Linked DNA regions of Nitrobacter winogradskyi Nb-255. The protein of the gene in region 1 interacts with the protein of each later gene in a pairwise test. Links are inferred from orthologs where the notes say so. Each region holds a gene or a part of one and is shown on either strand. Other genes may lie near its edges.

Region 1 (3,149 bases):
CTGATGGCTTCGATGGCTTTTTCGACCAGATCATCGCCGATCACAATCTCGATTTTGACCTTGGGCAGGAAGTCCACCACGTACTCCGCGCCGCGATAAAGCTCGGCGTGCCCCTTCTGCCGGCCGAAGCCTTTTGCCTCGATCACGGTGATGCCTTGCAATCCGATCTCCTGAAGAGCTTCCTTTACTTCGTCGAGCTTGAACGGTTTGATGATGGCTTCGATCTTCTTCATTGAACGTCTCCTGGCGCTTCCAATGTCCAGCCAGTGGCTGATGCGCGCTCACACTGCCGCCTGCAGCAGCGGTCATGCACTGGATTTCGGACGAACACAAAGTCGCGGGACACGCTTCATTGCCTGCCAGTGGACACACTGGTCGAATTTACTCTCTCAAAGCAGGGTTCGTGCCAACACGAAAATCTACAAGAATATGCATGGTATCATACGATCAAGAGGATCCTGGCAGACAGGGAGTTGGGCGTCCGCGCGCCCGTTCGACTGTAAAATAGGCAATCTGTTCAATTTTTGTGCGGCGGTGAGACTGCCAGACGGGCAGCTTGCCCGATCGGGTTCAAGGCCATGGAGATTCTGACGACGGGCGAAATGGAGCAGGCCGACCGGCTCTCGATCGCGGGAGGCGTGTCGGGCTTCGCCTTGATGCTGCGCGCCGGGCAGGCGGTCGCGAACGCGGCCGCCGACCTCGCGGAGAAAGGACCGATCCTGGTCGTCGTCGGATGCGGCAACAACGGTGGCGACGGGTTCGTTGCGGCGACGGAACTGGCGGCGCGCGGCCACGAGGTTTCGGTCATCCTGCTGGGCGAGCGAGACAGTCTCAAGGGTGACGCCGCGCTCGCGGCCAAGGGCTGGAAAGCGCCTGTGCTGCCTTGCGACCTCTCCGCGCTCGGTTCGCCCGCGCTGATCATCGACGCGCTGTTCGGCGCGGGCCTCAACCGGCCGGTCAAGGGCGACGCTCTCGCGACGATCGAGGCCATCATGGCCAACGGCGCGCCGGTGCTCAGCATCGATCTGCCGAGCGGCATCAACGGCACCACCGGCGCGGTCATGGGCGCTGCGATCCGCGCGACCGAGACGGTCACGTTCTTTCGCAAGAAGCCCGCGCATCTGCTGCTGCCGGGCCGCATTCATTGCGGCCGGGTGCGCGTGGCCGATATCGGTATCGCCGATGCCGTGCTGGACGAGATTCGTCCCGTAACCTTCGAGAATACCCCGGATTATTGGAACGGTGCGTTTCCCGCGCCGCATATCGACGGACACAAGTATAAGCGCGGCCATGCCGTTGTCGTGTCCGGTCATCTGACATCAACGGGCGCGGCACGACTGTCCGCGCGGGGCGCGTTGCGGGCTGGAGCCGGTCTCGTCACCGTGCTCTCACCCGACGATGCGCTGGGCGCGAACGCCGCGGCGCTGACCGCCGTGATGGTGCGCCGCATGAACGGCGCGGCCGGCTTCGCGGAAGTTCTGGCGGATCGGCGTCTCAATGCCTGCGTCATCGGACCCGGCGCCGGGATCGGCGAGGAAACACGCGCCCTTGTCTCCACGGCCCTCGCAGCGGGGCGGGCGCTGGTGCTCGACGCCGACGCGTTGACAAGCTTCGCCGATACCCCGGATCGTCTGTTCGAGACCGTCAGGCAGTCCGGAGGCTCCGACATTATCCTGACGCCGCACGAAGGCGAGTTCCATCGTCTTTTCAGTGAGATGAGTAACAAACATCCATTTCGATCAAAACTTGAACGGGTGCGGGACGCGGCGCGGCGTTCGGGATGTGTTGTCCTGCTCAAGGGGGCTGACACGGTGGTGGCCTCGCCGGACGGGCGCGCGACCATCGCGGCCAACGCCCCGCCATGGCTCGCGACGGCAGGCTCGGGCGACGTGCTGTCCGGCATCATCGGCGGCCTGCTGGCGCAAAGCGTTCCGGCCTTCGAGGCGGCTTGCATGGGGGTCTGGATGCACGGCGAGACCGGACGCGAGGCGGGGCCGGGACTGATCGCCGAGGATTTGCCGGAGGTTCTGCCCGCGGTCCTGCGGCGGCTCTATGATCGGTTCGGGATTGACTATTAAGATTATGATAATTCTGGTTATTCCACCGCGAACCAGCCGACCTGCCGCGGCGCGCTCCACTCCACCGCCATGGTCTCGATCAGCCAGGCTCCGGCTACGTCGGCGACAAAGGCGATACGCTGGGTCTGCCCTGCATCGACCAGTACCGTATCCAGCCAGAACGGTTTCCACCCGTCGTCGAGCCGGTCCAGCAGGCGGGCGTGATGACCATGCAGATGAAACACCATGGGCGTTGTTGTCGTGTTCTTCAGCGCGAGCACGGCGGTCCGGCCACGTTTGACGCGGAAGGCAGGTGCCCTGCGCTTGCTGAAAAGCGCCGGTCGATCCCATGACGAAGTTCCTGCAAGGGAGATCAGCGGCACGTCGGTACGCAATGCGTTCCTGAGATCGAGCCGCGCCGGCAGGTTGGCGGACGGCAACGCCGGCGGCGCGGGCAGCGGAGCGGATCGCGCCGGCCCATCGGAAACCTTCAGGCGGGCGATCTGACGCGGGGTGCCGCCGCCGTCATGCAGGGTGATGGCAGATGCCGTCCCCGCCGGGAGCGTGGCGTCTATGATGGCGTCGATCCGGGTTCCCGGAGCAAGCACCAGCCTCCCGTTGCGCGCCAGAAACGGCTCCGCGGGCTGGCTGTCGATCGCCATGATCCGCACATCCAGATTTTGGATTGCAATTGCAATCGCATTGCGTTGACAGCCATTGATGACCCTCAGCCTGAGCCGCTCGTTGACGTGAAGGTTGAGGTCGAGCGACGGCTTGCCGTTCACCAGGTAGAGAGGCGGTCCGGCCTTTCTTTGATTTTCGGTTGGGCCGGGCGCGACAGGCCGTCCTTCGGCATCGAACCGCCAGTCCTCGATCAGCATGACCTCGTCACGGTCGGCCTCGATCGGCTCCCGTTCCTCGACGATCAGAGCCTGCGCGGGCGAGGGCTGGGCCAGACCGTCTCCCAGCAGGCGGGCGTCGCACATGAAGGTCCCGGCTTGCCGTAACGGGAATGCGTAGCGGTCGGTCCCGCCCGGCGGGATGGGGGAGCGGTCGGTCAAGGGCTCGATGGCGGCTGCGCCGTCTACTCCG
Region 2 (3,187 bases), 160 kb from region 1 along the record:
TGTGCTCAAGCTGACCAAGACAATGGCCGATGGCCGCCAACAGATCGTCGGACTTCAATTCGCACCCGATTTTGTCGGACGTCTCCATCAAGACGAGAGCCCTGTCCGCGTCGAAGCCTGTTCAGGCGTTGAGGTCTGCAGCATAACCAGAAACGCGCTGCGGAAGATGCTCGAAAAAAATCCGGCCCTCGAAACCAAGCTGCTTCACCAGGCCCTGCGCGAGGTCGATCAGGGTCGCGAGTGGATGCTGGCGCTGGGACGAAAGACGGCGCGTGAAAAGGTGGCCAGCTTTCTGATGATGATGGTTCGGCAGATCGATCCGTTTTCAAGAGGGAACGCCGCCACGGCTTTCGATCTTCCGCTTACGCGAGCGGAAATGGGCGACTTTCTCGGTTTGACGATTGGAACCGTTTCGCGCGAACTCACGCGACTGCGGCGAGTCGGGGTGATCAGGATTTCCTCTCACCGTCACATCGATGTTCTGAATCTAGAAGCGCTTCGGCAATCCGCCGGTTAAACGGCACAATCCTCGCACGGGCGCTTTCTAGAGCCTTTTCGCTTCTGATGTAATCAGAAGCGAGGCTCTATATTGTTGTTTTGACGCGTTTTCTTCACGCGAACAGGTCATCCACTTCGCTTGAAAAACGCTCTAAAAACCCAGGCTCAAATCGGCAGGCAATGTCGGCGGTCAACGACGTCTTCGCCCCGCGCTACTCTACGTTCCGTTTCCGGGTTACGGAGAGAAGAAGCCATAGGGTACGAAGATGCCGTCACTACAAACGCTGGCTCATCCATAACCAACTGAATGCAAAAATAACCTCAAACAGGCGAGTGACGGATGGCGACGGATATCCGGTTATGATAGCCGTCTGGAGATAAGACGCCTCACAGCTTCGCAGGTTTCTCCGGCCTCCACTATTTCAGATCTCCAAGTTTACGATTCTCGATAGATTCCGCACCGTCCGAGACACGCCTACATGAGCGATCGTGATCGAGAGCCGCGATTCCGGCGGGCTTCACGCCCGCGGAGCGACATTCACACCAAGGAGGCCGGAGGCCGGAACCATCAGCCAAAGCGTGGCTCGGCGCGGAAGGCTCGCGAGACCAGCCCCGATGGTCCGGCGGTGCTCTACGGCTGGCATACGGTGACAGCCGCGCTGGCCAATCCTCGCCGCCGCATCCGAAAACTGCTCGTCACGGAAAACGCCGCGCGACGGCTCACGCATGAGAATATCGACACCCCGATCACGCCCGAGATCGTCCGGCCGAGTGCGATCGACCAGCGCCTCGGCCCCGACGCGGTGCATCAGGGACTGCTCGCCGAAGCTGATCCCCTGCCCTCGCCCGATATCGAGACGCTGACGCAGGAAGGCATCGTGCTGGTGCTCGACCAGATTACGGATCCGCACAATGTCGGCGCGATCATGCGATCGGCCGCGGCTTTTTCGGTGAAGGCGATCGTCACCACAGCACGCCACAGTCCCGAGGCCACCGGCGTGCTCGCGAAGTCCGCCTCCGGCGCGCTGGAGATCGTGCCGCTGGTGCTGGTGCAGAATCTGGCGCGAGCGCTGGCCGGGCTGAACGACCGCGGCTTCATGACGGTCGGCCTCGACAGCGCCGGCAGCGAAAATCTCGCCGCCGTCCCGTTGCGGGAGCCATTGGCTCTGGTGCTGGGCGCCGAAGGCAAAGGTCTACGGCAATTGACGCGCGACACATGCAGCGCGGTTGCGCGCCTCGACATGCCCGGCCACATCAAGAGCCTGAACGTCTCGAACGCCGCGGTGCTGGCGCTTTATATCGGCGCCAGCCGTCTCGGCCTCATGCACTGACGGCGCGACGCCAGATCACATCGGACATCGCAAGCGTTTCATTCATCGGGCGCGCCGGTCAGTCGTGGCGATACTGCACGGCATGACGGTAGCCATGATGATGATCCGATCCGTAGATCACACGCGGAAGGGCGGCGCGATGGCCATCGCGTGAAGCATGGCCGTAACGCAGATGACGGCGACTATGCGGGTGGACGCCCTGCCGGTTCCGATTCCAGCGATAGCTATATATGACCGGTCCGGCCGCCGGCGCGCCATCATAATAGTGGTGCATGGCGTGGGCGTAACGGCCGCCGTCATAGGGATAGTAATAGGGACGGCTGTAGGCGTTCCATCCGGCGACGGCGCTTTCCTGATAGGTCGGCACCGGCGCGAAGTTGCCGGGACCACTGAAGGCCGGCCCCTGATTGACATAGTAGTATTGCGTCGGAGAAGGCAGGTGCTCATAGCTGGCGAAGCCGGCGCCGTAATAGCCGGGACCATAACCCCATGCGCAGGAGCCATACGAGAGACATGAAGCGCATCCGCCCGTGTACCACCCTCCGCATGCCATCGCGGGCGCGACGCTTGCGGCCACCATGGCCGCAGCCGCGACCAGTCCGGAAACCATCTGACGCATGACTCTCTCCTGCTGTTTTTCTGTTCTGTTTTTGCCGTGGATCTCAACGAACGCCGGGAGGTAAACCCGACGGCCCGATCCGGGGCGCGAGGATCACCGGAGGCGGCATCTGCGGGATGTCGGATTGCGCAGGCGTCGGGTTGGAACGGGCCGACCACGACTGATGAAAACTTTCGGCGCGCCGCGGCGGTTTGCGATTGGGCGGCGGCTCGATTTCGAGGCGGCCATAGCCGGGCGAGCGGCCAAGGCTCGGATAGTAATGACCGACATACGGGTCGTCATCGACGTAGCGTCCGCCATACACCGTGGGCCGCGGTTGCATCCTCCTGCCAAGCCCCCAGTCGCCCTCGACCACGGCATAGGATGCGTCGACACCGTTGATGATGACGGGAACGCCGGGACGTCCGGGAATTACAATCACCGGACCGCTGCCGGCCACCGCCGTCAACGAGGTTCCGATCAGAACAGCCAGCACTAATCCGATGCGCATCACTGGATTCCCGGGTTACGGCAAATCCTAATCGAACCGACGCCGGCAAGAGTTAAGGCTGCCACCGAAACTTGCAGTAAGCCTAACGTGACGTGATGCGCGGGGGTTCAAATGCGAACGAACCTGCTGTCGAACCGTTAACGCGGGGTCCCGCGAGCCCCAGGCATTGACGATACCGACATGCCGCCATAAGCAGGCTTCGTGTACCCAGAGGCGCCAGTGATCCCGGGGCCCGCGCCGCTGTTGTCC

The links.
Region 2: the proteins of NWI_RS09930 (region 1) and NWI_RS10760 interact in binary tests that used the Escherichia coli proteins (3 or more experiments, as listed by UniProt). The link is inferred for Nitrobacter winogradskyi Nb-255 from one-to-one orthologs.

The regions. Positions count from the first base shown.
Region 1 is NC_007406.1:2,086,170-2,089,318, reverse strand. Bases 1-2,828 are described here. They hold NWI_RS09930 (bifunctional ADP-dependent NAD(P)H-hydrate dehydratase/NAD(P)H-hydrate epimerase), read left to right. Parts: upstream 1-578; coding sequence 579-2,078; downstream 2,079-2,828. Other genes in these bases: NWI_RS09925 (multicopper oxidase family protein), read right to left, coding at 2,096-2,828; NWI_RS09935 (P-II family nitrogen regulator), read right to left, coding at 1-233. Also shown: more of NWI_RS09925, read right to left, coding at 2,829-3,149. UniProt on the Escherichia coli protein: Bifunctional enzyme that catalyzes the epimerization of the S- and R-forms of NAD(P)HX and the dehydration of the S-form of NAD(P)HX at the expense of ADP, which is converted to AMP.
Region 2 is NC_007406.1:2,250,134-2,253,320, forward strand. What follows is about bases 38-2,903. They hold NWI_RS10760 (TrmH family RNA methyltransferase), read left to right. Parts: upstream 38-977; coding sequence 978-1,829; downstream 1,830-2,903. Other genes in these bases: NWI_RS10755 (Crp/Fnr family transcriptional regulator), read left to right, coding at 38-517; NWI_RS10765 (hypothetical protein), read right to left, coding at 1,888-2,448; NWI_RS10770 (hypothetical protein), read right to left, coding at 2,492-2,903. Outside these bases: more of NWI_RS10755, read left to right, coding at 1-37; more of NWI_RS10770, read right to left, coding at 2,904-2,938. UniProt on the Escherichia coli protein: Specifically methylates the ribose of guanosine 2251 in 23S rRNA.